Regions from separate parts of the Pseudarthrobacter sp. rb genome, predicted to be linked through region 4. Evidence: riboswitches for the same ligand, from Rfam matches in the RefSeq annotation. Region 4 holds a riboswitch; each other region holds the start of a gene.

Evidence for each region. A riboswitch is a leader RNA that binds a small molecule or an ion and turns the genes downstream of it on or off. The one in region 4 is predicted to bind thiamine pyrophosphate.
Region 1: another riboswitch for thiamine pyrophosphate. It lies ahead of thiC (phosphomethylpyrimidine synthase ThiC); the one in region 4 lies ahead of ACWRN3_RS17640 (ECF transporter S component).
Region 2: another riboswitch for thiamine pyrophosphate. It lies ahead of thiO (glycine oxidase ThiO); the one in region 4 lies ahead of ACWRN3_RS17640 (ECF transporter S component).
Region 3: another riboswitch for thiamine pyrophosphate. It lies ahead of thiD (bifunctional hydroxymethylpyrimidine kinase/phosphomethylpyrimidine kinase); the one in region 4 lies ahead of ACWRN3_RS17640 (ECF transporter S component).

What each region holds. Positions count from the first base shown of each region.
Region 1 covers NZ_JBWJAR010000003.1:353,541-361,275, reverse strand. Annotated here, with positions in the region: gene ACWRN3_RS06660 (hypothetical protein) at 106-558, opposite strand; gene ACWRN3_RS06655 (VOC family protein) at 700-1,575, opposite strand; gene ACWRN3_RS06650 (amidohydrolase family protein) at 1,674-2,756, opposite strand; TPP riboswitch at 2,834-2,941, shown strand; gene thiC (phosphomethylpyrimidine synthase ThiC) at 2,937-4,763, shown strand; gene ACWRN3_RS06640 (alpha/beta hydrolase) at 4,760-5,494, opposite strand; gene ffh (signal recognition particle protein) at 5,598-7,181, opposite strand; gene ACWRN3_RS06630 (glucose-6-phosphate dehydrogenase) at 7,266-7,735, shown strand, end outside.
Region 2 covers NZ_JBWJAR010000003.1:22,226-29,960, reverse strand. Annotated here, with positions in the region: gene ACWRN3_RS05220 (glutamyl-tRNA reductase) at 1-30, shown strand, start outside; gene moeB (molybdopterin-synthase adenylyltransferase MoeB) at 108-1,307, opposite strand; gene ACWRN3_RS05210 (TetR/AcrR family transcriptional regulator) at 1,393-2,058, shown strand; gene ACWRN3_RS05205 (DUF3107 domain-containing protein) at 2,121-2,345, shown strand; gene ACWRN3_RS05200 (hypothetical protein) at 2,404-2,706, shown strand; gene ACWRN3_RS05195 (thiazole synthase) at 2,781-3,596, opposite strand; gene thiS (sulfur carrier protein ThiS) at 3,601-3,837, opposite strand; gene thiO (glycine oxidase ThiO) at 3,834-5,135, opposite strand; TPP riboswitch at 5,128-5,246, opposite strand; gene thiE (thiamine phosphate synthase) at 5,274-6,023, shown strand; gene ACWRN3_RS05175 (RNB domain-containing ribonuclease) at 6,063-7,580, shown strand.
Region 3 covers NZ_JBWJAR010000002.1:476,037-483,771, reverse strand. Annotated here, with positions in the region: gene ACWRN3_RS04980 (vitamin K epoxide reductase family protein) at 1-376, opposite strand, end outside; gene ACWRN3_RS04975 (Rne/Rng family ribonuclease) at 815-4,240, shown strand; TPP riboswitch at 4,424-4,521, shown strand; gene thiD (bifunctional hydroxymethylpyrimidine kinase/phosphomethylpyrimidine kinase) at 4,529-6,049, shown strand; gene rplU (50S ribosomal protein L21) at 6,313-6,621, shown strand; gene rpmA (50S ribosomal protein L27) at 6,683-6,946, shown strand; gene obgE (GTPase ObgE) at 7,064-7,735, shown strand, end outside.
Region 4 covers NZ_JBWJAR010000015.1:66,345-74,079, forward strand. Annotated here, with positions in the region: gene mnhG (monovalent cation/H(+) antiporter subunit G) at 1-325, shown strand, start outside; gene ACWRN3_RS17615 (DUF4235 domain-containing protein) at 342-605, opposite strand; gene ACWRN3_RS17620 (CDGSH iron-sulfur domain-containing protein) at 704-964, opposite strand; gene ACWRN3_RS17625 (glycosyltransferase family 2 protein) at 961-2,004, opposite strand; gene ACWRN3_RS17630 (iron-containing redox enzyme family protein) at 2,040-3,095, opposite strand; gene ACWRN3_RS17635 (heme-degrading domain-containing protein) at 3,272-3,814, opposite strand; TPP riboswitch at 3,900-4,040, shown strand; gene ACWRN3_RS17640 (ECF transporter S component) at 4,108-4,731, shown strand; gene ACWRN3_RS17645 (ABC transporter ATP-binding protein) at 4,731-6,278, shown strand; gene ACWRN3_RS17650 (energy-coupling factor transporter transmembrane component T family protein) at 6,275-7,075, shown strand; gene ACWRN3_RS17655 (UDP-N-acetylglucosamine 1-carboxyvinyltransferase) at 7,205-7,735, shown strand, end outside.

The DNA.
Region 1 (7,735 bases), on a different contig from region 4:
GATGAGCGCTGTTAATTCGACTTGGCGCTGCCGTCCGTGGCGCAGCAGGCAGCCCGAAGACTGCCGGCGGGCCGCCGGAAGGTTCCACGAACGGGCCGGGACGGGTCAGGCGGACCAGACGTACAGTCCGGTCCGTTCGGAATCGTCGATTCCGGCAGCAAGTTCCGCCAGCTGCTGCACGTACGTCCGCGCCTGGGCGGCACCAAACGGCATGTCCTCCTGGGCGGCCCATTGCTCCGCCACGTCATCAAGGACGTTGCCTTCACCCTCGGTTTCATAGGTGAGCAAGTCGGCCAGGGCCCGGACCATGGCCGGCGGAACGGCAAGGAGGGAGTCGCTGGCGACATCGACCATGGTCAGCTCATAATCGGCCCCGCCGGCATGGACGGCCGTCCCGGCGAGATCACCGAGTTGCTCCACCTCGAAGTCGCTGATGCCCTGGATCCGCACCGCCTGGCCGGCAGCAGCACCGTCCCCGGAGCTGCGTCCTTCATCAAGGAGGCCGGCGCGTTTCAGCGCGGCGTCATGGGTGGCGACAAAGATCTCGGTGAAGCCCATGGCTGGTGCCCTTCTTCCGTTGGCGGAGCTGCGCGCCGGGCGCTGCCTGCCGCCCGGCCGTACGGAATCAGCCTAGTAGCTGCGGGGCGGCCGGCGCACACCCGCGGGCCTCCCGCTCAGTGCCGCCCGGAGCGGGATCAATCAGCGGACGGCGACGCGGATCCGGTTCCGCCACGGGTCCTCGAACCGGAGCTCCGCACCGGTGTGGTGGGCGGGCACCCCGGCAACCTTCAGGCGGTCGGTCAGCGCCCCGACGTCGTCGCCGGAAGGTACCTCGATGAGCACCTCGCCCAGCCCAAGGGTGTCCTTGCGCGGGCCGGCGCCGCGGCTGTTCCAGACGTTCATGGCCATGTGGTGGTGGTAGCGGCCTGCGGAGACGAAAAGCGCCTGCCCGTGCCAACCTGCGGTCTTTTCGAAACCGAGCGTCCCCACATAGAAGTCGCGGGCGGTCTGCACATCGCCAACCTGGAGGTGGACGTGGCCTACGCCGGCCGCCGTCTGCCGCTGGCCCTCCAGGGACTCCTCGGTGAGGTACTGCTCAAGGTAGCGCTGCGGCGGGAGCGCCAGGCTGTCCATGACCACGTCGGTCCCATTCCAGGACCAGCTGCTGCGGGGGCGGTCCCAGTACAGCTCGATGCCGTTGCCCTCGGGGTCGGTGAAGTAGAACGCTTCACTGACCAGGTGGTCGGCACTGCCCGTGAAGGCCCGCGGCTCGTACTGGGCAGCCGTAGCGACGGTGGCGGCGAGGGAAGCCTGGTCCTCGAAAAGCAGCGCAGTGTGGAACAGGCCTGCTTCTCCCCTGCCGGGAAGGTGCAGTCCGGGAGCCGGCGCGAGGTGGACCAACGGCCTGCCCAGGCGGCCAAGGTAGAGCCCGCCGTCCTGCTCGGCCACCACCTCAAGGCCCAGCGCACGCTGGTAGTAGTCGGTCATGACCTTCATGTCGCCCACCTTGAGCATCACGGTGCCCATGGCGAGGTCGGCAGGAAGAAGATCCTGGCTGCTGGCTGATGCGGTCATTGAAGGCTCCTAGCATTGGCGGCCGTCCCATTGGCGGCCTGTCACCTATTAAAATTACTTGAAGCTTCAATTTATTCCAAGTCCCTGCGAGCCGTTTGTCAGCGAATGATCCGCCCGCCCAGCACCACGTGCTCCAGCGCATGAATGGTCTCCGGTACCGCCCGCGGGTCTTCCCGGCATACGACGACGTCGGCGCGGACCCCTTCCTCCACTCCGTCCGCTCCCAGCCACGTTCGTGCTGCCCAGCAGGCGGAGTCGAGGGCCGCGTCCATGGGCAGGCCGGCGCCGTGCAGGGCCAGGATTTCGTCCGTGATCCTGCCGTGCCGGATCACGCTGCCGGCGTCGGTACCGGCAAAGATGCGCACGCCCGCGGCATGGGCTTCCGCCACCCGCTCGAGCCTGCGTTCCCACAGGGCGCGCATGTGCGCGGCATAGCGTGGGAACTTGGGATCCGCCTGCGCAGCAATGTCGGGGAAGGTGGCGATATTGATGAGCGTGGGCACGATCGGTACGCCCTGCTCCACGAACCGGGGCAGGTGGCGGGGCAGGAGCCCGGTGGCGTGCTCGACGCAGTCAATGCCGGCGTCCAGCACCTGGTCCAGGGTGTCTTCGGCGAAGCAGTGCGCCGTCACCCGGGCGCCTTCGTCGTGCGCCGCCTGGGCGGCATCGCGTACGACGGGGGCGGGAAACGACGGCGCCAGGTCGCCGGCGCTGCGGTCAATCCAGTCGCCCACCAGCTTGACCCAGCCGTCGCCGTCGCGCGCCTGCTTGCGGACGGCCTCCACGAGGCCGTCCGGTTCAACTTCCTCAGCGAAGCCCCGCAGGTAGCGGCGCGTCCGGGCGATATGGCGCCCGGCACGGATCAACACCGGGAAGTCCCTGCCACCCTGCATCCAGCGGGTATCCGCCGGCGAGCCGGCGTCCCGGACCAGGAGGGTTCCGGCGTTGAGGTCCGCCTGCGCCTGGTCCCTGGCGGCTGCGGGCTCCACAGGGCCTGCGGGGCCCAGGCCGATGTGGCAGTGGGCGTCCACGAAGCCCGGCAGGACCCAGCCGTCGAGTATCCGGCGGGGAGGAGTGTCCGGCTTGTTGAACGTGAGCCTTCCGTCCACCGACCAAAGTCCATGCCGCACCCGGTCCGGTGCGGTCAGGACGGGTCCACGGAAGTGGATGATGTCTGCCATGGGGCTCCTTTCGATGCCCGGTCAGGCTAGCACCGCAATTATGACAAGCCCGGTTCAGGGGCCTGTGGTAGCTTCGTTCCTGACCACACGGGTGCCCTTGCAGGGGCTGAGATCGGGCTGACGCAGCCTGCGACCGTTGAACCTGTCCGGGTAATGCCGGCGAAGGAAGTGAGTATTCCCTTGAGTACGCAAAACACCCAGTTGAACCCTGCCCTGATGCCGTCCGCCGGGGAGCCCGGCGGCACATCAGCTCCGCAGGTAACCCAGTCCCTGAAGTCCCATTCCCTGGCCTATCTTGCGGATGAGGCGTCCGGGGTCCGGGTACCTGTGACGGAAATTGCCCTTGAGTCGTCACCCAACGGCCAGCCGAACGCACCCTTCCGGACTTACCGGACTGCGGGGCCCGGCAGCGATCCCGTACGCGGCCTGCAGCCCTTCCGCTCAGGGTGGATCGCGGCGCGCGGGGACACCGAGCCCTACGGCGGCCGGGAGCGCAACCTGCTCGACGACGGCCGCTCGGCCGTACGCCGCGGCGCCGCCTCCGCGGAGTGGAAGGGCGCACAGCCGGTGCCCCGCCGCGCCGTCGACGGCCGGACGGTGACGCAGATGCACTATGCCCGGCAGGGAATCGTCACGCAGGAAATGCGGTTCGTGGCGCTGCGCGAAAACTGCGACGTTGAACTGGTCCGCAGCGAGGTTGCCGCCGGCAGGGCCATCATCCCGAACAACATCAACCATCCGGAATCCGAGCCGATGATCATTGGCAAGGCTTTCCTGGTGAAGATCAACGCGAACATTGGCAACTCTGCGGTGACGAGCTCCATCGCGGAGGAGGTGGACAAGCTGCAGTGGGCCACCCAGTGGGGTGCCGACACCGTCATGGACCTCTCCACCGGCGACGACATCCACACCACGCGGGAGTGGATCATCCGCAACTCCCCCGTGCCGATCGGGACGGTGCCGATCTACCAGGCGCTGGAAAAGGTCAACGGCGAGGCCAACGCCCTCACCTGGGAGATCTTCCGGGACACGGTGATCGAACAGTGCGAACAGGGTGTGGACTACATGACCATCCACGCCGGCGTGCTGCTCCGCTATGTTCCGCTGACCGCCAACCGCGTCACCGGCATTGTCTCGCGCGGTGGCTCCATCATGGCGGGCTGGTGCCTGGCCCACCACCAGGAGAACTTCCTGTACACGCACTTCGATGAGCTGTGCGAAATCTTCGCCAAATACGACGTCGCCTTCTCGCTGGGTGACGGCCTCCGCCCCGGTTCCACGGCGGACGCCAACGACGCCGCGCAGTTCGCGGAGCTGGACACGCTCGCCGAGCTGACGCAGCGGGCCTGGGAGTATGACGTCCAGGTGATGGTGGAGGGGCCGGGCCACGTTCCCTTCCACCTGGTCCGTGAGAACGTGGAACGGCAGCAGGAGCTGTGCAAGGGTGCGCCCTTCTATACCCTGGGCCCGCTGGTCACCGACATCGCTCCCGGCTACGACCACATCACGTCGGCAATCGGCGCCACCGAGATTGCCCGGTACGGGACAGCCATGCTCTGCTACGTCACACCAAAGGAACATCTGGGGCTGCCCAACAAGGACGACGTCAAGACGGGTGTCATCACCTACAAGATCGCGGCGCACGCGGCGGACCTGGCCAAGGGCCACCCGGGGGCGCACGAACGGGACGATGCCCTGTCCAAGGCACGGTTCGAATTCCGCTGGCGCGACCAGTTCGCCCTGTCCCTGGATCCTGTGACCGCGGAGGCGTTCCACGACGAGACGCTTCCCGCTGAACCAGCCAAGACGGCGCACTTCTGTTCCATGTGCGGGCCCAAGTTCTGCTCCATGCGGATCAGCCAGGATATCCGTGACGAATACGGGTCGGCAGACTCGCAGGCGGCACTGGCGGACCTGGCCTCCGGCATGCGGGAGAAGAGCCAGGAGTTCCTGGCCAAGGGCGGCAAGGTGTACCTGCCGGAGCCGACGGTCGCTGCCGGCAGCTAGGACGCCCGGGCGGGCTGGCTCCGGCTTACCCCGCTGATGAACTGGCGGATGACCCGGTCCCCGTCCAGGGAGTCCTGGGGCCGGTGCCCTCCCGCGGCAACGCGGTGCAGGGCACCGGTCTCCCTGAGGTACCCGGCAATTTCCTCGTAAAGCGGCTCCCAGCCACCAGTCAGGACCAGCGTGGGGACACCGGGAACAATATGCAGCGGCGCCTCCCAGGATGGCGCCTGGAGCCTGAGCCTGCGGGCGGAGCGTTTTTCCTCGATGGTGGCCGGCTGCTGGAGGTCGGTGGCGTAGACGCGGCGGACGAATTCGCGCTGGAAGTCGTCGTCACTGAGCTGGTGGCGGACGTCGAAAAGCGGCTGCATCAGGCTGATGTGCGCGGCCGTGGCCGGCAGCTCCGCCGTCAGCGACAGGCAGGCCGGCTCCACCAGGGTCAGTGAAAAGACCAGGTCCGGACGTTCCACCGCGGCCATCATGGCGGGGATCGCCCCCTGGGAGTGTGCCACCACATGTCCGCCGGCGGCCCCGCGGCCATCGTCGGCAAGCGACCCCAGGATGATCGCGGTGTCTTCCGTGAAGGAGGATTCCAGCGGCTCCGCGGCGGAATCGTAGCCGTGCCTGCGGAGGAACAGGGCATCATACGCCAGTGCCATGCCGTGCTGGCGGGGCCATGCGGCGGCGCCAAAGGTACCGGCGCCGTGCACGAACACTACCCTCTGCTTGAACATGTCCCAACCCTATTCCACGGTGCCGACATCCCAACGAAAAAGCGCCAGGTGTCGTCTTGAGCGGTCAAAACGTCACCTGGCGCTTCCCGATGTTGAGGAACTGCTACTTGCCCATGAACTTGTCGAAGCCCTTGGGAAGGTTCAGCTGGGACGGGTCGAAGTCGCCGCCCTGCTGTCCGAAGGCCGCTCCTGTGGGCAGCGCCTTGGCAGCGTTGGCACGGCGGGCTTCGGCTTCCTTACGCTCCTGCGCAGCCTTCGCCGGGTTTCCGGACTTTGGCTTTTTCTTCGGCGCGTTCTTGGCGTTCTTGCGCGCACCGCCGCCGGCTCCGGGCAGGCCGGGCATCCCGGGCATTCCCGGCATGCCGCCCTGGGCCATCTTCTTCATCATCTTCTGGGCCTGGGCGAAGCGCTCCAGCAGGCCGTTGACCTCGGAGACGTGGACACCGGAACCACGGGCGATGCGGGCGCGGCGTGAGCCGTTGATGATTTTGGGGGCCAGCCGCTCGTGGGGGGTCATGGACCGGACAATCGCCTCGACGCGGTCGATCTCCCGCTCGTCGAACTGTTCCAGCTGCTGCCGGATGTTCTGCGCGCCCGGCATCATCATGAGCATCTTCTTCATGGAGCCCATGTTGCGGATCTGCTGCATCTGGGCCAGGAAGTCTTCGAGGGTGAAGTCTTCCTGGTCGGCGAACTTCTTCGCCATGCGGGCAGCTTCGTCTTTGTCCCAGGCCTTTTCGGCCTGCTCGATGAGCGTGAGGATGTCACCCATGTCCAGGATGCGGGAGGCCATCCGGTCCGGGTGGAACAGCTCGAAGTCGTCCAGTCCTTCGCCGGTGGAAGCGAACATGACGGGCTTGCCGGTGACCGACGCGACGGAGAGCGCGGCACCACCCCGGGCGTCGCCGTCGAGCTTGGACAGCACGATGCCAGTGAAGTTGACGCCTTCATCGAAGGCAAGCGCCGTGTTGACGGCGTCCTGGCCGATCATGGAGTCGATCACGAACAGGACTTCGTTGGGCACGACGGCGCGGCGGATCTGGCGGGCCTGCTCCATCATGCCGGCGTCCACGCCGAGGCGTCCGGCGGTGTCGACGATGACGACGTCGTGCAGCTTCTGGCGGGCTTCCTCGACGCCGGCACGGGCGACGGCGACCGGGTCACCGGCGGGCTGGTCCAGCTCGGTGGAGGTGGCTCCGGGGTGCGGGGCGAAGACCGGCACATTGGCGCGCTGGCCCACCACCTGGAGCTGGGTGACAGCATTGGGGCGCTGGAGGTCGCAGGCCACCAGTATGGGGCTGTGGCCCTGGGCCTTCAGCCACTTCGACAGCTTGCCGGCGAGGGTGGTCTTGCCCGCGCCCTGGAGGCCGGCGAGCATGATGACCGTGGGGCCGTTCTTTGCCAGCCGGATCCTGCGGGTCTCTCCGCCGAGGATCTCCTGGAGTTCCTCGTTGACGATCTTGACGATCTGCTGGCTCGGGTTCAGCGCAGCCGATACCTCGGCGCCCAGCGCCCGTTCGCGGACCCGCCCGGTGAACTCCCGGACCACCGGAACGGCGACGTCGGCGTCCAAAAGGGCACGGCGGATCTCGCGGACAGTGGCATCAACATCGGCCTCCGTCAGGCGGCCCTTGCCGCGGAGATTCTTGAAGGTTGCTGTCAACCGGTCAGAGAGTGAATTGAACACGCGCCGTGAACTTCTTTCAGGAGATGATCGGGACTCGACTATCTAGGGTATCAAGTCAGGCACGGTAGATGGCATGCTGGCAAAATGACGAGCCAAACAACTGTCAAGACCCTGCTCATCCTCGGCGCCTCGGGCGACCTCACCGGCCGGCTCCTCCTGCCGGGCCTCGCCCGCCTTGTTGCGGCAGGCCGGGCGGAGGGCCTCAGCCTGGTGGGCGCGGGTTCGGATCCGTGGACACCGGAACAGTGGCGGGAGCGGGTGGAGTCGTCCTTTGCCGCGGCGGCCGGCACAGCAGACCAGCCGGGGAAAGACGCCCTGGAGGCCATGCAGAAGGAGACGGCCTACCACCAGGTGGACGTCACGGCCAAGGGTGCCCTTGCTGCCCTGCTCGCCGGGCTGCAGGGCCCGGTGGCCGTCTACTTCGCCCTTCCGCCCCGGATCAGCCAACTGGCCTGCGAGACGCTCCAGCCTGCGGAGGTGCCGGAAGGCACCCGCCTGGTGATGGAGAAGCCGTTCGGCTCCAGTGAGGAGTCGGCCCGTTCCCTGAACCGGAC
Region 2 (7,735 bases), on a different contig from region 4:
GTGGACCACAAGGGCCGCGAGACCGCCTGACCCACAAACACCCCCTTGCTCTATCAGATATGGCTCCTAAACCACCGGTTTGGGAGCATATCTGATAGAGCAACCGGTCAGTAGACCGGTTTCCCGGGTTCCACATCCCGCACCCAGGCCAGGATCCCGCCGTCGAGATGGCTGACCCGCTGGTAGCCGGCCTGCCGGGCCGCCGCCAGGACGTTGGCGGAGCGTGTACCGGCCTTGCAGTGGAACACGATGTCCCGGTCCTGCGGAAGTTCATCCCAGGCCTCCCCGGCCAGGATGCGTCCCTGCGGGATGAGTTTGGCCCCGTCGATCCGGACGATGTCGTACTCCCCCGACTCCCGGACATCCACCAGCTCGAAGTCCTTGAGCCCGGCTTTCCGCGAGGCCAGCATGGTGGCCAGCTGGGTGGCTGTGACGGTGTGTTCCGTGTCCGACGGGGCGGCCGGGGCGATGCCGCAGAACGCCTCGTAGTCAGTGAGTTCCGTGATGGGCTGGGCAGCCGGGTCCTTCGACACGCGGATTTCACGCCAGCTGCCGCCCAGTGCGTCAAACAGGGCCACGCGGCCCAGCAGGGAACGTCCGACGCCGGTAATCAGCTTCACCGCTTCGGTCACCATGAGCGATCCCACGGCAGCGCACAGCATGCCGAAGACGCCGCCCTCACCGCAGGACGGCACGGAACCGGCAGGCGGTGCCTCGGGGTACAGGTCCCGGTAGGTGGGTCCGTGCTTCTCCCAGAACACACTGACCTGGCCATCGAAACGGAAAATGGAGCCCCACACGTAGGGCTTGCCCAGGATGGCGGCGGCATCGTTCACCAGGTACCGGGTGGCGAAGTTGTCGGCTCCGTCAAGAATGAGGTCGTACCCGCTGAACAGTTCCAGGGCATTGGAGGAGTCCAGGCGCACGTTGTGCAGCCGGACGTCAACCAGCGGGTTCAGCTCGGCAATGGCATCGCGCGCCGATTCGATCTTGGGGCGGCCCACGTCGCTGACGCCGTGGATCACCTGGCGCTGCAGGTTGCTCAGGTCCACGACGTCGTCGTCGACGATTCCGATCGTTCCCACCCCGGCCGCGGCGAGATACAGCAGGGCGGGGGCACCCAGGCCGCCGGCGCCGATGACCAGCACCTTGGCGCTCTTGAGCCGCCGCTGCCCCAGCGCGCCGATCTCGGGAATGATCAGGTGCCGGGAGTACCGTTCAACCTCGGCGGGGGTGAGGCCGGCAGCCGGTTCCACCAGCGGATCCAGGGCAGGGGTTGCAACATTTGCGGTGAAAGTCGAAGCCATACTTCAATGTATGCCCCGGGATACCGCCGGGTCATATTACCCCGCAGTAAAGTGAAGGGTAACTGCAATGGAAAGAAGGACAACTGTGGTCCCTGAAGCACGGGCTGACCGTCCGACCTCCGCCGCACCCCAAGCTCCCTCCCGCCCCGCAGGCCAGCGGTCCGCCCGCCTGCCCCGGGATGAGCGCCGCGCACAGCTCCTTGCCGCGGCCCAGGAGGTGTTCGTAGCCAACGGCTACCACGGTGCGGCGATGGATGAGATTGCAGAAACCGCCCATGTGAGCAAACCGGTGTTGTACCAGCACTTTCCTTCCAAGCGCGACCTCTACCTCGCCCTGCTGGAAAGCCACCTGGCCTCGCTGACCGAACTGATGCTGGGCGCCCTGAACTCCACCACGGACAATGATGAACGCGTCCAGGCCGTCATGCGCGCCTACTTCCACTTCATCGCCAATGACGACCAGGCCCACCGCCTGGTGTTCGAGTCCGACCTGATCAACGATCCCGATGTCAGCTCCCGGCTCGAAACCTTCAACCGGACCTTCGCCGACGCCATCGCCCGGGTCATTGCGGAGGACACCAAGCTCCCCCACCTGGAAGCCGAACTGCTGGGCCGCGGCCTGGCCGGAATGGCCCAGGTCAGCGCCCGGTACTGGCTGGAAACGGACGGCAACCTGGACCTCGATGTGGCCAGCGACCTCATCTACCGTTTAGCTTGGCGCGGAATCTCTCGCTTCCCCAAAGAGTCCTAGACTACAAATAAGACAACACCTCGTAGAGAAACACGAGTACTTTCACAGGCTGGGAGGCCCCCTTGGAAATTAAGATCGGCGTTCAGAACGTTGGCCGCGAAATCGTGCTGGAATCAACCCAGGATGCGGAGACGGTGGCCAAGGTTGTTGGCGAAGCCATTAATGAGGGCAGCGAACTGCGCCTGAAGGATGACAAAGGACGCCTGATCATTGTTCCGGGCAACGCGCTGGCTTACGTGGAAATTGGTGCCGAGGAGGTCCGGCGCGTAGGTTTCGGCCAGTTCTAGTCCGGCCCATTTCAGCCTCTGCCCTTTCCAGGGCCACCGCAGTTTTCCAAGGAGATCCATGCTTTCGCTGACCATCGTGGTGCTGGCAACCGTCGCCGCCGGCTTCGTCGTCTGGGCCAATGACAAGCGGCACGCCAAATACGGCGCGGCAGTGCCGGCCGGTGTTGCCGCGGGTGTTGCGGCGCTGGCGTGGATCATCCTGATGACCGCGGGCTTCGGCTACCTGCCGGGGACCACCTGGCTTCCGTGGGTCCTGCCCATTGTCGTCGGAGTAGCTGCGGCCATCGCCGCCGTCGTCTACCTGGGCCGTACCCGTGCACGCCGGGACACGGAGCGGCTGACTGTCATTCTGCGGCGCTGACCGCCGGCAGGTCAGTAAATACGCGTGTGGCCACCACCCATCCGGGTGGTGGCCACACCTGTCTCACGGTGGGGTCAGAGGAACTCCGCCCGGCCCTCCATCGCGGACGAGGCAAGGGCGTGCTCCCGGCGAGGGATGCGCCCGGCGGCCCTGGCCATCCTGCCGGAGATCACTGCATGCTTGAACGCCTCGCCCATGAGCGCGGGGTTCTGGGCCCGCGTCACTGCCGTGGCCAGCAGGACGGCGTCGCAACCCAGCTCCATGGCCAGCGCGGCGTCTGACGCCGTGCCGATCCCCGCGTCCAAAACCACCGGCACCGAGGCGCGGGAAACGATGAGCTCGATGTTGTGCGGGTTCAGGATTCCCAGTCCGGTGCCGATCGGGGCGCCCAGCGGCATGACGGCGGTGGCGCCGAGGTTCTCCAGCCGCAGCGCAAGCACGGGGTCGTCATTCGTGTAGGCGAAGACCTTGAACCCCCGGTTGACCAGCTGCTCCGTGGCGTCCACGAGCTCCACGGCGTCCGGCAGGAGGGTCTGCTCGTCCGCGATGACCTCCAGTTTCACCCAGTCGGTCTCCAGAGCCTCCCGGGCAAGTTCCGCAGTAAGGACCGCGTCCCTGGCCGTGAAGCAGCCGGCAGTGTTGGGCAGCACGCGGATCCCATGGTCCACCAGCAGCTGGAACAGCGACCCGGTTTCAGCCGTGGAGTACCGCCGCATGGCCACTGTGGTCAGGGCGGTGCCGGAGGCCAGCAGCGCTGCGCCCAGGCCGTCCAGGCTGGGTGCCCCGCCCGTGCCCATGATGAGGCGGGATCCGAGGGCGACGCCGTCCATCACCAGGGCGTCGGCGGCACCCGCGTTTCCGGCGGGGTTGATGGTGTTGGTTTCGGTCATGGCGTCAGCCTCCCTGTACTGCAGTGACAAGTTCAATTTCGTCGCCCTCGGCGAGCGCGGTGGCGAACCATTGGCTGCGCGGCACCACCTGGGCATTATGCGCGACGGCGACGCCCAGTTTCCCGCCGTCCGTCGCCTGTCCGTTGGGTGCCAGCGGGCGCCCGGTGACCTGGCTGACGAGCGTGGTGATGGAGGCGCCGTCGGCCACCTCGTGCGTGTTTCCGTTCAGGGTGATGTTCACGCTGTCTCCTTGATGTGGGGTGTGGTGGCGGCTGCCGCCGGCCGGGAGAACCGCTCCGGGCTGAAGGGCGCCCAGCGGGAATCGGATGTACCGTCCAGCAGCGCCGTGCAGATGGCGGCTGCGGCGGGTGTGAGCAGGACGCCGTGCCGGAAGAACCCGGTGGCGATGATGAGTCCCGGGACGTGCCCGTCGGCAGGGTTTCCGGACCCCGGATCCACCCGCACGCGGCCCAGCAGGGGCGCGTTGTCAGGGGTACCGGGGCGGGCCCGGGCGGTGCACTCGAGCAGTTCCAGTTCGGCGACGGCGGGCACCAGCGCCTGCGCGTCCCGCAGCAGCTGGTAGACGCCTCCGGCGCTCACGGCATCGGAGAGCGCGTCCTCGCGCTGGGTTGCCCCTATCACCACGGTTCCGTCCTGCCGGGGGACGATGTAGACGGGGACGCCGTGCACCAGGCCGCGCACCGTGGAGGTCACCAGGGGCTGGAGGTGCTGCGGAACGGCGAGGCGGAGGATGTCCCCGTGGACTGGGCGCAGTGGCAGGTCGAGGCCGTCGGGCAGGCCCCCAAGGTCCCCTGCCTGCAGGCCGTTGGCCACGATGGTTTCCGCCGCCAGGACGGTGCCGCCGCCGGCGAGGCTGGCACCGGTAACCGTTCCGCCCTCCCACAGCAGGCCGGCGGTCCGGTCGGGTACGGCATACCCGTCCACCGCTCCGGCGGCGGCCAGCTCCGGGGACCTAAGTGCAGCCCCCGCGAGGGCCAGCCGCAGGGCTGCCACCAGGCGCCGGGGATCCACCTGGTGGTCTGCGGGTGTGTCCAGGGCGCAGGCGATGGCGGGACTGAGCAGCGGTTCGCGTTTGCGGGCTTCGCGCACGGCCAGGGGCTCCACCCCCAGTCCGTTGGCCTGTTGTACCGCGCGGAGGTCCATCAGCGCGCGGCGGTCCGCGGCGTCGGCACCCACGGCGATTGTCGGCGTCGTCAGGTATCCGCAATCCGCCCCCGTCGCGCCGGCGATCCCCGCGGCGAACCCGGGCCAGCGGGACGATGCCTCAAGCATCAGTTCCAGGAGGTCCTCCTCCTGGTAGTGAAGTTCGCTGACCGGGGCAAGCATGCCCGCGGCGGCCCAGCTGGCACCGTTTCCGGGTGCGTCATCGATCAGGGCAACGGAGCGTCCGGAACGCTGCGCCTCCCAGGCGATGCCATGGCCCACCACTCCCCCGCCGATGACGGCGACGTCGGCACGGACGGTGGACTGGATGCCGGTATGGGCGGGCCCGGGGAAAGTGTCAACGGGGTTGCGCATGTGGTTCCTTCCCTACGCCGGCATTAACCGGATCAGGTCAAGCGGTCGGCTCTGACGCCCTCTCAGCCCGGCGCTTTGTGACAGCTGCCGCAGGCTCCCGCAGTACCTGCCCAGTTTAGAGGAACTAGGCTTGCAGGCATGAATGTGTCCGCCTCATCCCTGCCCGCCGGTCCCCACGCTCCAGCCACCGCAGCCCTCACCGCCGAAGTTGCCAACGCCGGCCACAGCGACGCCCTCAAGGCAGCCCGCCTGTATCTCTGCACCGACGCACGGACGGCGCGCGGCGATTTCGCGGAGTTCGTGGACGCCGCGTTTGCCGGCGGCGTGGACATCATCCAGCTGCGCGACAAGACCATCGAGGCCGCAGAGGAACTGGACCTCCTGGCGGTCCTGAAGGAAACAGCGGTACGCCATGGCCGGCTCTGGGCCGTCAACGACCGTGCGGACATCGCCGTGCTGTCCGGGGCACCGGTGTTCCACATTGGCCAGAAGGACCTTCCGCTGCCGGCAGCACGGACGCTGGTCGACGGAAACGCGGCCATTGGACTCTCCAGCCACACCACCGACCAGGTGGACGCCGCCTTGGCCGCAACGGTTGGGCCGTCAGGGCTGGACTATTTCTGCGTGGGTCCGGTCTGGGCCACACCCACCAAGCCCGGCAGGGCCGCCGTCGGCCCTGAACTGGTGACATATGCCGCCGAAGCCTCCCGGCAGGCCGGAGATCCCGTGCCGTGGTTTGCCATCGGCGGCATCGACCACGGAAACGTCCGGGAAGTGGTGGAGGCGGGTGCCGGCAGGATCGTGGTGGTCCGCGCCATCACGGAGGCACCCGACCCCGCGGCCGCCGCCGCCTCCCTGCTCGACGCGCTGGACGGCACCGGCTCCTGAGCCTGCTTAATTCCGGGACTTGGGGATACGCTGATTTTTGTGTCACATCATCGGTTGGCCCCCAACGTCCATGACCACAAGAATGCCCTGGAAGAGGCGCTGGGCCTGCTGCGGACGGAACTTGAACTGCCGGGGCCGTACCCCGCCGAAGCAGTGGAAGACGCCCGGGCCGCCATCGCGGCGCTGAAACTGCCGTCATACGACCTGACCACCGTCGAGTTCGTGACCATCGATCCGGCGTCCTCCACGGACCTGGACCAGGCAGTGTTCATCGAACGGGACGGAAACGGCTACCGGGTCATGTACGCCATCGCCGACGTTCCGGCGTTTGTTGCTCCGGGCGGTCCGCTGGACGCCGAAACCCGGCGCCGGGGACAGACGTTCTACGCCCCGGACGGCCGGATCCCGCTGCACCCCGAGGTGATCAGCGAGGGCGCCGGAAGCCTGTTGCCCGGCCAGGAGTGTTCGGCTTTCGTCTGGGACTTCACGCTCGACGGCGACGCGACAGTGCTGTCCGTGGGCGTCCGGAGGGCGCGGGTCATCAGCCGTGACAAGCTCAGCTACAAAGGCGCCCAGACCGATCTTGACGCCGGGACTGCCTCGACCGTGCTGGGGCTGCTCCGCGAGGTGGGGCTGAAGCGGGTGACGCTGGAACGGGCACGCGGGGGCGCCAGCCTGAACATGCCTGAGCAGGAGATCGTCCAGTTGCCCGACGGCGGCTACCGGATCGACGCTGTTCCGCAGCTTCCCGTGGAGGACTGGAATGCACAGATTTCCCTGATGACCGGAATGGCCGCCGCACAGCTCATGCTGGAGGGCAAAGTGGGCATCCTGCGCACCATGCCCGCACCGGATGAACGGTCCCTGCGGCATTTCCGGCTGCAGACCGAGGTGCTGGGCAGGCCGTGGGACGGGGAGGTCAGCTACGGCGAGTACCTCCGGTCGCTCGATCCCACCGATCCCCGGCAGCTGGCCATCATGCACTCAGCCGGCATGCTGTTCCGTGGCGCGTCCTACACCGCCTTCGATGGCACTGTCCCCGAAGACGGCATCCAGTCGGCCATCGGCGCCGCCTATGCCCACACCACCGCGCCGCTGCGCCGCCTGGTGGACCGCTTCGTGCTGGTCATCTGCGAGGCCCTGAGCAACGGCGGCAACGTCCCCGGCTGGGCGCGGGAGGCCCTGCCGCTGCTCCCGGGCATCATGGCGGGATCGGACCAGCTGGCCTCCCGAATGGAACGCCTGGCCCTGGATACCGTGGAAGCGGCGCTGCTGCTGAACCACATCGGGCAGGAGTTTGATGCCATCGTCATTTCCGGATCCAAGCCGCAAAACGGAAACGGGAACGGAAACGGCAACGGAAACGGCAAGAATGGAAACGGGAACGGGAAGAACGGCAACGGCAACGGAAACGGAAGTTCGGGGATCATCCAGATCGCCGAACCTGCGGTGACTGCACGCTGCGCGGGCGAACTGGAGTCCGGCACCAAGGTCCGCGTACGGCTGGTTTCCTCGGACATCACCACCCGGCAGATCCACTTCGAACTCGTTTCCTGAGAGGCCGGCAGGTGCCCCGGGCGGACCGAAACCGTGTTTCCGCGCCCGTACGGCTAGACTGGAAGGGTAGAACTGGATGCCCGGTCGTTGATTTCCTTGATTTGAAACCAACAAGCCCGCCCCTACGCGATCTTGAGATTTACCCGTTGGTCACC
Region 3 (7,735 bases), on a different contig from region 4:
GTCCCAGCCAGTACCAGCGCGCGAACGTCGCCCCGGACAACAGGGCCATACCCACCGTGATGGTGATGGCGAAGGCCACGATTCCGATGAACATGTTGGGGAAACCGAACAGCGAACTTTGCCAGGTCTGCATGACCTGGCCGCAGGAGATCCAGGGATTCACATCGCACACGGTGGTGTGATTGGGGTCCTTGAGCACTTCGAGTTTTTCCAGGACCAGGGTTCCGGAGGCAAGCCAGCCGACGATTCCGGTGATGACCAGCAGCCAGCCGAAGGGCCGGTTCCGGGCCATGCGCGGAATGCTGCCGGCGGCGCTGGTCCGCGGATCGGCGGCGCGTTCCTCTTGATGGGCGCTGACGGGGGAGATGCTGGGCATGGGTGTTGCGTCCTTTTCGTCCGGTGCTCCTGTGCCTGATTGTAACGCCGGTGGCTGGACCCACCCCACAGCAACGGGAACAACAACGCCCGCTTCCGCGGCGATCCAGCCCGGGTATGAGAGAATGAACGTGGCTGGAAGCCGATCCACATTCGGACTCCGGTCCGGTGGTTTGTTCCCAAGACCGCCAATGATGATCAGGGCAGGCTTCGGATTCTTCCGGCACACCCGCGACTCCATTGGGCGGCACCTGGTTGTGGCACGCAGAACAACGGGTTTTCAGAACATCCACCGGCTCCCACGGGCTGCCGCACCCCAACGACGGTGCGAACCTGGGAGTATCCACTTGACTTCTGTCAATGCCTGCGGGTGTTGACAATATGTGCCCCAATGGGTGCCGGATGTGGCGGTACGTCAGGGGCAGGAGTGTTGCCACATATGGACAATGATCAGGAACTGGCCGTTAACGACGAAGCAGCGGCTGCCGGGGCTGCTGCACCCAAGCGGGCTCCGCGGACCCGTCGCAAGACGGCTCCCAGGGCCGGGGACGCCCCGGTGGATGCCGTGAGCACGGCACCGGAAGTTGCCGAAGCACCCGCCGCTGAAGAATCCGGCACTGAAGAGGCCACCGCAGCGCCCAAGTCTCCCGCCCGGCGCACCCGGTCCCGGAAGAAGGCGGACGCCGCAGAACCGCTGCCCGCCTTTGCCGCCGGAGCGGAGCCTGCTGACGCGGCTCCCATTGGCGCCCCCGCCACCGCATCGGATGCAGCTGACGAAAGCGCCGCTGCCGTTCCTGCTCCGGACACAATGGCAGATGCCGAAACCAAGCCGGTCCGCCGCCGTCGGGTAGCTACCCGTAAGGCTGCCTCGCCGGTTTCCGCACCGGAAACGGACTCGGCAGCCGCCACCGAAGTGGCGCCGGAAGCGGCCGGGCCCGAAGCCGTGGTGCCCGAAGCCGCGGACCAGGCCGCAGCGCAGAATGTGGAGCAGGCGCAGGAGCCCGAAGCCAAGGAACCCGCTGCCCAGAAACCGGAAGCCCAGGAGCCCGCCGCCGCACCCGCCGCTGCCGCCGCACCGGAGGCCGCCCGGCAGGAGCAGGCGCCCGACGCCGCTGGAACGAAGGACGGCGGGGCCGCCGCCAGCCCGTTTGGCTCCCTCTTCCTGGAACCGGCGTCCCCGACGTCGGTGCTCTTCCAGGCACCGGACCTCAGCACCGTGGTCCGTCCCGCCGCTCCCGCCGCGGAGGAGCCTGACGAGGAAGAAACCGAAGACACCGACGATTCCTCCAGCCGCCGCCGGCGCCGCAGCCGTGGCCGCAGGGGCCGCAGCCGCATCGACGACAGGACGGAAGAGGACAACGAGGACGGCAGCGATGAGGCTGACGCCGAGGACGGGGCTGACGAGGATACCGCCGGCCAGCTCGAGGACGGTGTAACCTCCCGCCGCCGGCGGCGCCGCCGCCGCGGGGACCAGGACCTTGAGCTCACGGGCGGCGGGGATGACGACCCGCCCAACACGGTGACCAGGGTCCGTGCCCCGCGTGCCGTCAGTGAAGCACCCGTGAGCAACCGCGTGACCAGCGTGAAGGGCTCCACCCGCCTGGAGGCCAAGAAGCAGCGCCGCCGCGAATCCCGCGACACCGGCCGGCGCCGCACGGTCATCACCGAGGCCGAGTTCCTGGCGCGCCGGGAGTCCGTGGACCGGCAGATGATCGTCCGCCAGCGCGACGACAGAATCCAGATCGCCGTCCTCGAAGACGGTGTCCTGGCCGAACACTTCGTGTCCAAGACCCAGCAGGACTCGCTGATCGGCAACGTGTACCTGGGCAAGGTCCAGAATGTGCTGCCGTCCATGGAGGCCGCATTCGTGGACATCGGGCGCGGCCGCAACGCCGTCCTGTACGCAGGTGAGGTCAACTGGGAAGCCGTGAACCTTGAGGGCAAGCAGCGCCGCATCGAAAACGCGCTGAAATCCGGTGATACCGTCCTGGTCCAGGTGACCAAGGACCCGGTGGGACACAAGGGCGCCCGCCTCACCAGCCAGATCTCCCTGCCCGGCCGTTACCTGGTGTACGTACCCGGCGGTTCCATGACCGGCATCTCCCGCAAGCTGCCCGACGTCGAACGCAACCGGCTCAAGCGCATCCTCAAGGACCGCCTGCCCGAACACGCCGGCGTCATTGTCCGCACCGCGGCCGAGGGCGCTTCCGAGGAAGAGCTGACGCACGACATCAACAGGCTGCGCGCCCAGTGGGAGGGCATCGAAAGCCAGTCCGCGTCCACCAAGATCCTGGCTCCCGAGCTGCTCTACGGCGAACCCGATCTCACCATCAAGGTGGTCCGCGACGTCTTCAACGAGGACTTCTCCAAGCTCATCGTTTCCGGTGAGGAAGCCTGGGACACCATCGAGGCCTACGTCACCTATGTGGCGCCGGACCTTGTGGGCCGCCTTGAGAAGTGGACCAAGGACCAGGACATCTTCGCCGCCTGGCGCATCGATGAGCAGATCCACAAGGCACTTGAACGGAAGGTCTTCCTGCCCTCCGGCGGCTCCCTGGTGATCGACCGTACCGAGGCGATGACCGTGGTGGACGTCAACACGGGCAAGTTCACCGGCAGCGGCGGCAACCTTGAGGAAACCGTCACCAAGAACAACCTCGAGGCAGCCGAGGAAGTGGTGCGCCAGCTGAGGCTCCGCGACATCGGCGGCATCATCGTCATCGACTTCATCGACATGGTGCTCGAATCCAACCGCGACCTGGTCCTGCGCCGCCTGGTGGAGTGCCTGGGCCGTGACCGGACCAAGCACCAGGTGGCCGAGGTCACCTCACTCGGCCTGGTCCAGATGACCCGCAAGCGCATGGGTACCGGACTGCTGGAAGTATTTGGCGAGCAGTGCGAGGCCTGCGCCGGCCGTGGTGTTGTGACCCACGACGACCCCGTGGAGCACCGCCGCGCCAACATCGTTGCGGCCGAGCACCACGTCCAGCGCACCGACAACCGGCCCGAGACCCGCACGGAAGCCCGTCCGGAAGGGCAGCGGAGCGACAATGCCCAGCCCGGCGTGCGTCCCGAACGCAAGCGGCGGCGCGGACGCGGCGGGCAGCAGCCCGAAGCGGCCCCGGCACCTGCCGTCCATGTGCACACGGTCCAGCCGGACCCGTCGGACGCCGAGCGGCACGCCAAGGCGGAGGCAACCAGGCTTGCCCTGGCGAACATTGCCGCTGCGGCCCACGCGGCCCACCTGCATGACGACGAGGTGGCGGCAGCCCGGCAGGTGCCTTCTGTGGAGCCTGCGCCGGCGCCCGTCGAGGAGAAGCACGACGCCGACGCCCCGGTACGTCCTGCAGCTGTCCTGACGTTCGGCGGCGAGGAAGTCCCGCTTCCGTTCGTGGAGCACGCTGAGGAACAGCATCCCCAGCCTGCCCTTACCCTGGACCGGCTCGCGGAAGCGTTCGCCCACCTCGGCCAGCCGGCGTCCCCTGTGGAGAACGCGCCTGCCAAGACCGCCGAAGCCGTGAAGGTGCCGGAAACTGTGGCGCCGGAACGGCAGCACGACGACGGGGGAGCGGAAGCGCGCTCCGCCGCAACGGAAGCTGCAGCCGGGAAGGACTACTCCGACCACACGCTGGAGCAGTCGCGGCAACGCAGGCCGCGGCGCCACCGTGCCGCCAGCCGTGCGCAGGGTGCCGCCAACGAGACCGCCGTCCAGCAGCACGAAAACGTCCAGGCGGCAGGCGCGGGCCATTCGCACGCAGCCAAGGCTCCTGAACCCGTGAAGCCCCAGCTGGCGCCGGCGGAACCGGGCAAGGCGCCTGAGGAGCCGATCATCCTCGGCGTGGGTGTGCCTGCCTCGGAGCTCTAGGTACAGGAGTTTCCGGTCAAACGGCCGGCCGCGCAGTAAGGAATCCCCGTCCTGCGGACGATTCCCCCGGGAAGTACCGGGGGAATCGTCCGTGTGGCGGGGATTTCTGCTGCCGGGAGGTTGTTTTTCCCTTGAACCGGGCGCTGTCATCCTTTTTCCTGATGCGGCCTACGGGCTAGGGTGGAAACCGACACGGGGTGCCGCGCAGAAGGCCGGCTGAGATCCAGACCCGTTGAACCTGTCCGGCTAGTACCGGCGAAGGGATGTCTCTTGTCTTCGACCCTTTCCGTGCCCCTGCCTGCTGCCTCCGGCGTTCCGACCGCGCTGCCCCTGGGCCGGGACGTCCCGCGGGTCCTCTCGATCGCGGGCTCCGACCCGTCCGGTGGCGCCGGCATCCAGGCCGACCTCAAAAGCATTGCTGCCCACGGCGGATATGGCATGGCTGCCATCACCGCCCTGACGGCACAGAATACCCGTGGCGTGCAGGCTGTCCACGTTCCTCCGGCCGCTTTCCTGGCCGAACAACTGGACGCGGTCAGCGACGATATTTCCATCGACGCGGTCAAGATCGGCATGCTGGGCGACGAGAGCGTCATCCGCACTGTCCGGCAATGGCTGGAGAAGGTCCGCCCCGCCGTCGTGGTCCTCGACCCGGTGATGGTGGCCACCAGTGGTGACCGGCTGCTGAAGGAATCCGCTGAGGCTGCCCTCCGCGAACTGCTGCCGCTGGCGCACCTCATCACTCCCAACCTCCCGGAGCTTGCCATGCTGGTGGGCGGGGAGCCTGCCGGGACCTGGACGGCGGCGCTGGACCAGGGGAGGCGCCTTGCCGATGCCACCGGGGCCACCGTGCTGGTCAAGGGTGGCCACCTCGCAGGTGCAGACTGCCCGGACGCGCTGGTCAACACGGCCGGCCTCATGTCGCAGGAAGTGGTGGAAGTGCACGGCAAACGAATTTCCACCCGCAACAGCCACGGCACCGGCTGCTCCCTGTCCTCCGCGATGGCCACCGTCCAGGCACGCCTTGGCGACTGGGAGGCATCGCTCCTGACGGTCAAGCCATGGCTGGCCGGCGCCCTTGAGAACTCGGAGCAGCTCGAGGTGGGCCGGGGAAACGGCCCCGTGCACCATTTCCACCATGTGCGGCCGGCCCTCGCGGAAGGCGCCTTCGCTGCCCGGCTGTGGACGGAAGCGCAGCAGGACCTGACGGACATCTACGCCCTGGACTTCATCCGCGGCCTGGCCTCCGGAGACCTTGCCGAGAAGGACTTTGCCTACTACCTGGCGCAGGACGCCCTGTACCTGAACGGCTACTCCCGGGTCCTCGCCCGGGCGAGTGCCCTGGCCCCGTCCGAAGCGGAGCAGCTGTTCTGGGCGGGATCCTCGCAGCAGTGCCTGGAAGTGGAGTCGGAGCTGCACCGCTCATGGCTCAGCACCCGCCCTGCCCAGGGCGGACTTGGCCCCGTCACCAAGGCGTATGTTGACCACCTCACCGCAGCGTCGGCGTCGGGCAGTTACGCCGTCCTGGCCGCCGCAGTCCTGCCCTGTTTCTGGCTCTACGCCGAGGTCGGGGAAAAGCTGCACGCCCAGTTCCTTGCCTCGGGAGAGCCCGACGGCCACGCCTACGCGGCCTGGCTCCGGACCTACGCCGACGAGGGCTTCGCCGAAGCCACCCGGCGGGCCATCGCCATTGTGGACGCGGCGGGGCGGAAGGCCTCCGACCACGAACGGGCGGCGATGGTGACCGCGTTCAAGCAGTCCTGCCGCCTGGAAGTGGAATTCTTCGACGCGCCGAGGCTGCATTCCTGACCCCTTCGGGCAGCACCGCCGCTATTATGGAGGGGCATGGTTGCGGTGCAGCTTGTCGGGGTGTGGTTACTACCACAGCCGGGCCGCCGGAACCAGCCTCATTTGCGGCCGTAGATGGATTTAGCGTATTCTGGATCTTCGGTGCTTACGCCAACACTTGGGTTATGACCCCACGGCGTTGAGGCACAGCGAGAATCCTGGCTTTTCCGAGTCGGTTCCGCACGCAAATTTTGTAATAAACGTCGAGAGAAGTGAGTTCCCAAGTGGTGTACGCGATTGTCCGCGCAGGCGGCCGCCAAGAGAAGGTTTCCGTTGGAGACTTCGTTACCCTGAACCGCGTCGCCGGTGGAGCCGGCAGCACCATCGAGCTGCCCGCACTGCTCCTGGTTGATGGTGACAAGGTCACCTCCGCCGCCGCTGACCTGGCCAAGGTAACTGTTACGGCTGAAATCCTCCAGGACCTGCGTGGTCCTAAGATTGTCATCCAGAAGTTCAAGAACAAGACCGGCTACAAGAAGCGCCAGGGTCACCGCCAGGAACTGACCAAGGTCAAGATCACCGGCATCAAGTAACCACCGGTTACTGTTCAGGTATTTCAACAGATTCCCCAGAATTTAGAGGCAGGCATTTCAGATGGCACATAAAAAGGGCGCGAGCTCCACTCGCAACGGTCGCGATTCCAACGCTCAGTACCTCGGCGTCAAGCGCTTCGGCGGCCAGGTTGTTTCCGCAGGCGAGATCATCGTCCGCCAGCGTGGCACCCACTTCCACCCGGGCGCCGGCGTTGGCCGTGGCGGGGATGACACCCTGTTCGCACTGACCCCGGGCGCCGTTGAATTCGGCACCCGCCGCGGTCGTCGCGTGGTCAACATCGTTGCTGCTGCAGCTGCAGAGTAACAACCAGTTCTGAAGCGGTGGAGCGGGCCTGAGGGTCCGCTCCACTGTTCTTTTAACAGCATTACAATCGTTGTGGCGTCCCCGGGCGCCATATAAACAGCACCTGAGGAGATCCACGTGGCCAGCTTTGTAGACCGGGTAGTACTGCATGTATCCGGCGGAACCGGCGGCCATGGTTGCGTCTCCGTCCACCGCGAGAAGTTCAAGCCGCTCGGCGGCCCCGACGGCGGCAACGGCGGCAATGGCGGTGACGTGATCCTTCGCGTGGACCACCAGACCACCACCCTCCTCGATTACCACCACGCACCGCACCGGCACGCCAGCAACGGCGGTCCCGGCATGGGCGACTGGCGCGGCGGCAAGAACGGCGAGACGCTGGTCCTGCCCGTGCCGGACGGCACCGTGGTCAAGACCAAGGACGGCGAAGTCCTGGCAGACCTCGTTGGTGAAGGTACCGAATTCGTGGCAGCCGCCGGCGGCCTGGGCGGACTTGGCAACGCGGCCCTGTCCTCACAGAAGCGCCGCGCACCCGGTTTCGCGTTGCTGGGCATCGAGGGCGACTCCCGGGACGTTGTCCTTGAACTGAAGTCCATTGCCGATATCGCGCTGGTGGGCTTCCCGTCTGCCGGCAAGTCCAGCCTCATCGCGGCCATGTCCGCTGCCCGGCCCAAGATCGCCGACTACCCGTTCACCACCCTGGTTCCCAACCTGGGCGTGGTGCAGGCCGGCGATGTGCGGTTCACCATTGCCGATGTTCCCGGCCTTATCGAAGGCGCCAGCGAAGGACGT
Region 4 (7,735 bases):
CGCGGCGATTGGCCTGCTGCGCTTCCCGGACCTGCTGAGCCGGATGCATGCCGCCACCAAGCCCCAGGTCCTGGGCCTGTTCCTGCTGCTGGCCGCCATCGGGCTGCAGATGCGGACCTGGTGGGTGTGGCCGGTCCTGGTGGTGGCGTGGATCTTCCAGCTGCTCACGGTACCCGTGTCCGCCCACATGGTGGGCCGGGCCGGCTACCGCACCAAGCACCTGCACCGGGAGCTGCTCACAGCCGACGAGCTGGAAGCCGTGGTGCAAAAAGCCGCCGCCGAGACTGCCCTGAAGGACAGTCCCGACGACGGCCGGCAGCGCTAAGCGGCGCCCTGGGCAGCTAGACGATGTCCTGGCTCTTGGCGAACCGGGTGATGGCGCGCTGGGTGCCGCGGTTGGCCAGGACCTGGATGATGGCACTGACAGACGCTGAGATCAGCGCGAAGGTCAAAGCAGACCGGAGGCTGGTGGGGACGTCCTCGTTCTTGCCGGTGGGTGCTTTCTGCCCCGTGGTCTTTTCCCAGATGGTGTTAACCAGCTTGGTGCCGGCCAGGCCTGCGCCGAGGCTCACGGCGGTCCCGAGCAGTTTGATGAGAAGGTTCATTGCTGGTACTCCTTGCGGGCGGAAAACGGACTGTCCCCAGCCTAGCCTCACACCCGGGCTGGTCCGGGCAGGGCGTGGCCGGCGGCCGGCTTTGGGGATCAGGCAGGGGGCTGCCCGGCCGGGGGTTCGGTGCGGAACTTGATCATCTTGTGCGTGCCGTCGCAATAGGGCTTGATGGCGGAGGCCCCGCACCGGCACAAGGCGACGGTCCTGCGCTCCCTGGGCACGGCGTCGCCGGAAGGGGTAACGATCTCGAACTCACCCCTGACAATGAGGGGACCATCCGGGCACACCACGATCGAGCTGGCGGCGGATTCCTGGTCCGCGTCTGTTCGTGTTCCATGCTGTTCGGGGTTCATGCCTGCACCGCATTCATCGTTGTTTCCGGCTTTCTGGCTTCCTGGCCTGCTGGGTTGTGTGGGAGCTTGCCGCCGTGGAGCAGCAGGAGCTTTGCCTCGGAGTGCGCCGCGGTCCTGAGCCTTCTGCCTGCATACGGCATGCCGCCGCTCCACCTGAAAGCAAGCGCAAGCCACACGCAGACCGCCCGCTCAGCTGCCCAGAAGGGCGCAAACCATGCTGCCGAGGGGGGAAAGACGGCGCTCCCGTTGTGCCGTCGTCGTCCGATTTCTGCGCAGGCCACAGCTGCTCCGGCGAGCAACGCGATGGCCGCCCGCCGTGCCCTTGCAGGGAGGAGGGCGGCGCCGGCGGCTGCAGGCAGCAGGGCAAGCTCCGCGGCCAGCCGCCGCGGCTGGGCCAAGTCGTCGTAGGCCTGCCGCACACGCTGGCGCAGGAAGTGCCGGGCAGTTGGCGGCCGGCGTGCCACGAACAGGTCCGGAAGGATCCGCTCGCTTCCGCCGGCCGCCTTGATGGTCCGGATGAGCTCCAGGTTTTCAAACAGCACGCCTGCGTAGCCCCCGGTGGCCAGTAGGGCGCTCCGGCGTACCCCGAGCGTCCCCGGGTAGTCGGCAGACCCGGCGCGGTTGAGCAGCGTCCTGGCCGTATCCCAGCGGGCGTGCCAGGGAAGGGGAGCGAAGTAGTTTTGCGGCCGCACCACGTCCGCGGACTTGAGATAGTGCACGACGGCGGCGAGGGACTCGCGCGTGTAGCGGACGTCGTCGTCGGCGATAACGAGGAACTCCGCACGTGAGGTGCTGGCACCGGTCATCACCCCTGCCACCTTGCCGTTGCCGGTGCCGGGCCGGCCGGCCAGGTCCGGGTGGATGTGGCGGACCCCGCCGGGAAACGCGGCACGGTGGCGGTCGAAGAGGTTTTCCTCGGACCCGTCCACTACCGTGACGGGCATCCAGCCCACCAGGCGGTGAAGGTAACCCGACAACTCGGCGAGGCCGGAGTCCCCGGTCCAGCGCAGGGGAAGGACGTATTCCGCGTCGTGTGCCACAAAACCCGGGGGCGCCTCCGCGGGGGACCAGCCTGTCACGCTGCCGCCGGCACGGCCGCCCGAAGCGATGTTTGCCCGGCTTCCCAGGAGGACATCAAGTGGCCGGAGACGCGGCTGTCGATGGCCATGACGGCGGTGGCACCGAACAGGACGTCCTCAAGGAGGCCCGGCTCGGCCTCAACCAGACCGCCGGCAAGGTCCCGCCCGGCAATCTGTTCATGCACCGCGTCGGCTTCCACGTGCTCATCGAAATAATGGGTGACGTCTGCGGCGAAACCATGCCGGCGGAATCCGTTGCCGTAGAAACGGTTGGGCTGGGAAGAGGTCATTTCGTAGATGGCCAGGTGGCCGGTGATGGCCCCTCGCAGCCGCCGGTTCAGGCCGCAGAGCGACATGAGGTTAACGGACGCGAGGGAGAGGGCGGGGATGGTATCGATGTAGGCGCCGTACCTGTCGTCCAGGCCCAGCCCGCGCATGGTCCGGGCAAACAGCGCACTGTGCATCCGCTCCGGCCTGCCGCCGCCGTATTCGTCGGCCTGGATTTCCACGAGGGCAGCCTTGGCCCGGCCGGATAGCCGCGGAATGGCCCAGGTGTGCGGATCCGCTTCCTTCAACTGGTACACGGATTTGTGGATCAGGAACTCTTTGAGCTGCTCCAGGCTTGCCTTCCGTGCCACGAAGCGGGAAACGCTCGGGCCGGTGTCCATAGCGGCGAGGCCGAAAAGGACGTCGGCCACGGCATCGCTGGTCATGGCAATCCCGGCGGCCAGTTCGACATTACCGGCGGTTTGGCGTGCGGCGGCGCGAAGGGCGGCTTCAAAGGGTTCTTCGATCAGTCGCCGGACCCTGATCAGGGCCGGTTCCCACTCCCAAGCGTCGCTGACCCCGTCCAGGCCCGAGTAGTGCAGTTCGTACAGGCAAAAGAGTGACAGCTGGATGTCTTCGTCGGCAATGATGTCACCGGTACCCGCCACCTGCGCCGACACCAGCCGGTGCAGCCCGTCCAGCTCCGGAGCGGCAGCATCAGGGGCCTTCGACAGGGCCGCAAAGAGCGCGCTGCTGACGGGTCCTCTGGTGTCCGGGATTCTCATGGTGCTCCTTGGTTGCCGCGCCGGTTCGGGGAACGGCCGCCGATGGTGCTCCCGTTCCCTGTGGTGGTCGTACCCCGGGGGACAACATAGTAAGCATGATTACTAATAAAAGCTAAGCAGCCCGGGGCCGCTTGGCATGTACCGGTGCGTGTCCCGCTGCGCCGGGTCAGCCGGCGCTACTCGTCCAGCGCCGAACCCAGGATGTCGCGCAGGGCCTCCACCACCAGTTCGTGGTCCTGCAGCTGCGGCAAGCCGGACACCGCCACGGAAGCCACCACACCAACGCCCGTGACCTGGATCGGAAACGCGCCCCCGTGTGCCGCATAGCGGGACTGGTCGAACCAGGCGTTGTCCTCGATCCGGCCGCCGCCCAGCCGGCCGCGCAGTCCCACCAGGAGGGAGGGCACCTCGTACCGCAGGGCAGTGCGCTGCTTGGCCCGGATCCAGTGGCCGTTGTCGGGCGTGGCGCCCGGAAGTGCGACATGGAACAGCACCTGGTCACCCTTGGCGATGTCGATGGCGATGGGCAATGACCGCTCCTTGCCCAGCTCAACGAGGAGCAGGCCCAGGTTCAACGAATCATCCAGCGAGAAGCCGGGAAACTGGAGCTCCCGGACCTCCGCCTCGATGCGGGCAATCTGCGCCTCCAGTGAGCCCTCCGGCTGGGCGTCGCTGGAATCAGGATCGAACCCGGTCACATCCGGTGGATTGGCGGTCATGGCCCTCAATCTACTCCTGCCAGGTGTAAACTTGACCACGCCCAACTGGGCAAAATAGACAGCGTTACCCAACCACAAGCAACACTAAAAACGACAGGGGAGCGCCGCCGTCGGGCATCCTGGCACAGGCCGGGCACCGCAGGTGGGCGCTGAGAGTGCGGACAGCCGCAGACCCTCGAACCTGATCCGGTTAGTACCGGCGCAAGGGAGTCGAGTTCTCAAAGTGTCGCGGATGCACGGCCACAGGCCTGCACCCGGGTCCACTTTCCCCTCCTGTTTCCCAGGAGGATCACATGAGCACTGCAGCAATCAAGAAGACCACCAGTAAGTCCTGGCGCGTCGTGGACATCGTCGTCGCCGCGCTGGTGGCCATCGCGGGCGGCGTCATCTTCTGGGCATGGGACCAGGGTGCCGCCGCACTGTCCGCCCCCATGAACGCCGCCTACCCGCCCCTGACCGGACTGCTCGCCGGCGGCTGGATGATTCCCGGGGTGCTGGGCATGCTCATCATCCGCAAGCCCGGAGCCGCCCTGTTCTGCGAGACCGTAGCCGCAACCGGCGAACTGCTGATGGGTTCCCAGTACGGCGCCTCGGTCCTGTTCTCGGGTTTCATCCAGGGCCTGGGCGCGGAAATCATTTTCGCGATCTTCGTCTACCGCAAGTTCAACCTGCCCGTATCGCTGCTGGCCGGCGCCGCGGCAGGGTTCTTCTGCGGCCTGAATGACTCGTTTGCGCCGTGGGGCTGGAACATTGCCTACTCCGGCGCGGACAAGCTCGCCTACATCGTGCTGACCACCCTTTCCGGGGCCATCCTGGCTGGCGCTTTGTCCTGGCTTGCCACCCGCGGCCTGGCCCGCACCGGCGTGCTGGGCTCCTTCGCGTCCCGCAAGGCTGCCACGGAGCCCGTCTTCTCCTGATGGCACCCTCCCAGGACGCCTCCGGCACGGTCCGGCCTGCCGCCATCGCCGCCCGCGGCTGGGGCTGGCGGCACGCCGGAAGGGCCAAGCCCGCCGTCCACGGCCTTGACCTGGACATCGCCCCCGGGGAGCGGGTGCTCCTGCTGGGGCCTTCCGGCGCCGGGAAGTCCACCCTGCTGCACGCCCTGGCCGGCGTCCTGGGAGACATCAACGACGACGGCGAGGCGGGCGACGCCGACGAGTCCGGTTCGCTGCTGGTGGACGGAGCCCCGCCCCGGGCACGGCGCGGCCGCGCCGGTCTCATGCAGCAGGACCCGGAGACCCAGGTGGTCCTGTCGCGGGTGGGGGACGACGTCGCCTTCGGCGCCGAAAACCTTGCGGTGCCCCGCGACGCCATCTGGCCGCGCGTTCACGAGGCACTTGCCGACGTCGGGCTCGCCCACCTCCCGCTGGACCACCCGACGTCGGCCCTGTCCGGCGGCCAAAAGCAGCGCCTGGCGCTGGCGGGCATCCTGGCGATGCGTCCCGGACTGATCCTGCTGGACGAGCCCACCGCCAACCTGGACCCGGACGGTGTGCTGGAGGTCCGCGACGCCGTGGCCCGCTCCCTGGACAAAACCGGGGCGACGCTGGTGGTGGTGGAGCACCGGGTGTCCGTCTGGAAGGACCTGGTGGACCGGATCGTGGTCCTGCAGCCCGGCTCCGCGGCCGATCCTGCAGTGCTCCTGGACGGGCCGCCGGACCGCGTACTTACCGAGGCGCGGAGCATGCTCGCCGCAGCGGGCGTCTGGGTACCCGGGTACGTGCCGGCCACACGCGCCCGCGCCGCCGTCCCGGCTCCCGGCGCAGGCAGCCTCCTGCTGGCCGCAGAGCAGCTGGGCGTCTCCCGCGAACGCCCCCGCCGCAAAGGCTTCCGGAAGATCCTGCCTGTCCCGGTCCAGGAAGGCGTGGCCGCGCAGGTCCGCGCCGGGCAGGCCCTTGCCATCACCGGCGCCAACGGCGCCGGCAAGTCCACGTTCGCGCTGACCCTCGGCGGGCTGCTTGAGCCGGTGTCCGGAAAAGTGTCCGCGACGTTGGACCTCAGCCGCGGTGCCGGCATCGATCCCTACAAGTGGAAGGCCGAGCAGCTGATTTCGCGGGTGGGCACGGTATTCCAGGAGCCGGAGCACCAGTTCGTCACCGGAAAGGTGCTCGACGAGCTGCTCTTCGGCCCCCGGCACCTGGGGCACGGCGAGGACCGGGTTGAGGAACTGCTGGAGCGGCTGCGGCTTACCCAGCTGGTGGATGCCAACCCCTATACGCTCTCCGGCGGTGAGAAGCGGCGCTTGTCCGTTGCCACCGTCCTGGCCGCCAGCCCCCAGGTACTGATCCTGGACGAGCCCACGTTCGGCCAGGATGCCAATACCTGGGCCGAACTGGCATCGTTCCTGTCCGAGCTCCTCGATGCGGGCACTGCAGTGGTTGCCGTGACCCATGATGCCGAATTCACGGAGGCGCTGGGCGGTGCGGAACTGCGGATGGCCGCGGCCGAAGTGGTGGCGCCATGAGGCAGCAACTCACCTTGAGCGGCAACCACGCCCTCCTTGCCCGCGCTAACCCTTTGAGCAAGTTCGCGGCGGTCCTGCTCATCACGGCCGTCCTGGCGCTGTCCATCGACTGGGTGTCGGCGTCCGTTGCCCTGGTGTTCGAACTTCTGCTGTTTCCCTTGGCCGGACTCACCTTGTCCCTGCTGTGGCAGCGCGGCTGGCCGCTGATCCTCGCCGCTGCCGTGGGAGGCTGGAGCACCTCCATCCTGGCGCCGGACAGCGGCAGGATCCTGCTCGATGCCGGCATCTGGACCATGAGCGAGGGGTCCCTCCAGCTGGGCATCGGTTTCCTGCTGCGCGGTTTTGCGATCGCCCTCCCGGCAGTGCTCCTGATGAGCTGCACCGATCCGACCGACCTCGCCGACGCGCTTGCGCAGAAGGCACGCCTGCCGCACCGGTTCGTCCTGGGAACCCTCGCAGCGATGCGTTTGGTGGGGCTCATGGCCGAGGAATGGCAGACCATCGGGATGGCGCGGCGTGCCCGCGGCGTGGGTGCCCGCGGCAGCCTGGGCCAGCGGGTGAAGGCCACGCTGGGGCAAAGTTTCGGGCTGCTGGTCCAGGCCATCCGCCGTGCATCGAGGCTCGCGGTGACCATGGAGGCGAGGGGTTTTGGCGGCGGCCCGCGGACCTGGGCCCGGGTGTCCACCTTCAGCCCGCTGGACCTTTGGGTGGTGGCAGGCGGCGTCCTGGTGGCCGGGCTCGCCCTTTTCGCAGCTGTTACCGCCGGTACCTGGAATATGGTGTGGCTGGGGAGTTAAGCCATGCGGTCGGGGGCCAGGCAGGGCTCCCTATCGCACCGAATGGGTACCGCCCTCCTGGGATCCCCTTCCGGGCCGGTAGGTAGCTGCGATGGATCCCGGATAACTCATTTATGATATATTCGCCGTATGACCCAGGAAACCGCTGAACACGTTGCCGCCATGCTGAGGGACGCCCGGAGCGAGAAGGGGTGGACCCAGGGGCAACTGGCCGCCGAACTCGGCACCAGCCAGAGCGCCGTGGCCCGGATGGAACAGGGCAAGCAGAACCTGAGCCTGAAAATGATCCAGCGGCTGGAAAACATCTTTGACCGCAGCATCGTGAACGTGGCCAAGCCGCAGATGACGCACCTGCGGGTGGAAGGCGGCCGCACCCTGTCCGGGGCCGTCGACGTCAACAGCAGCAAAAACGCCGGCGTCGCCCTGCTGTGCGCCAGCCTGATCAACAGGGGCACCACCGTGCTGCGCCGCCTGGCCCGGATCGAGGAAGTCAACCGCATCGTCGAGGTGCTGACCAGCATTGGCGTCGAGTGCACCTGGCTCAATGACACGGATCTCCGCCTGCGCCGCCCTGCCGTCCTGGACCTGGATGCCATGGACGTGGACGCGGCACGCCGGACCCGCAGCGTCATCATGCTGCTGGGCCCCCTGCTGGATGAG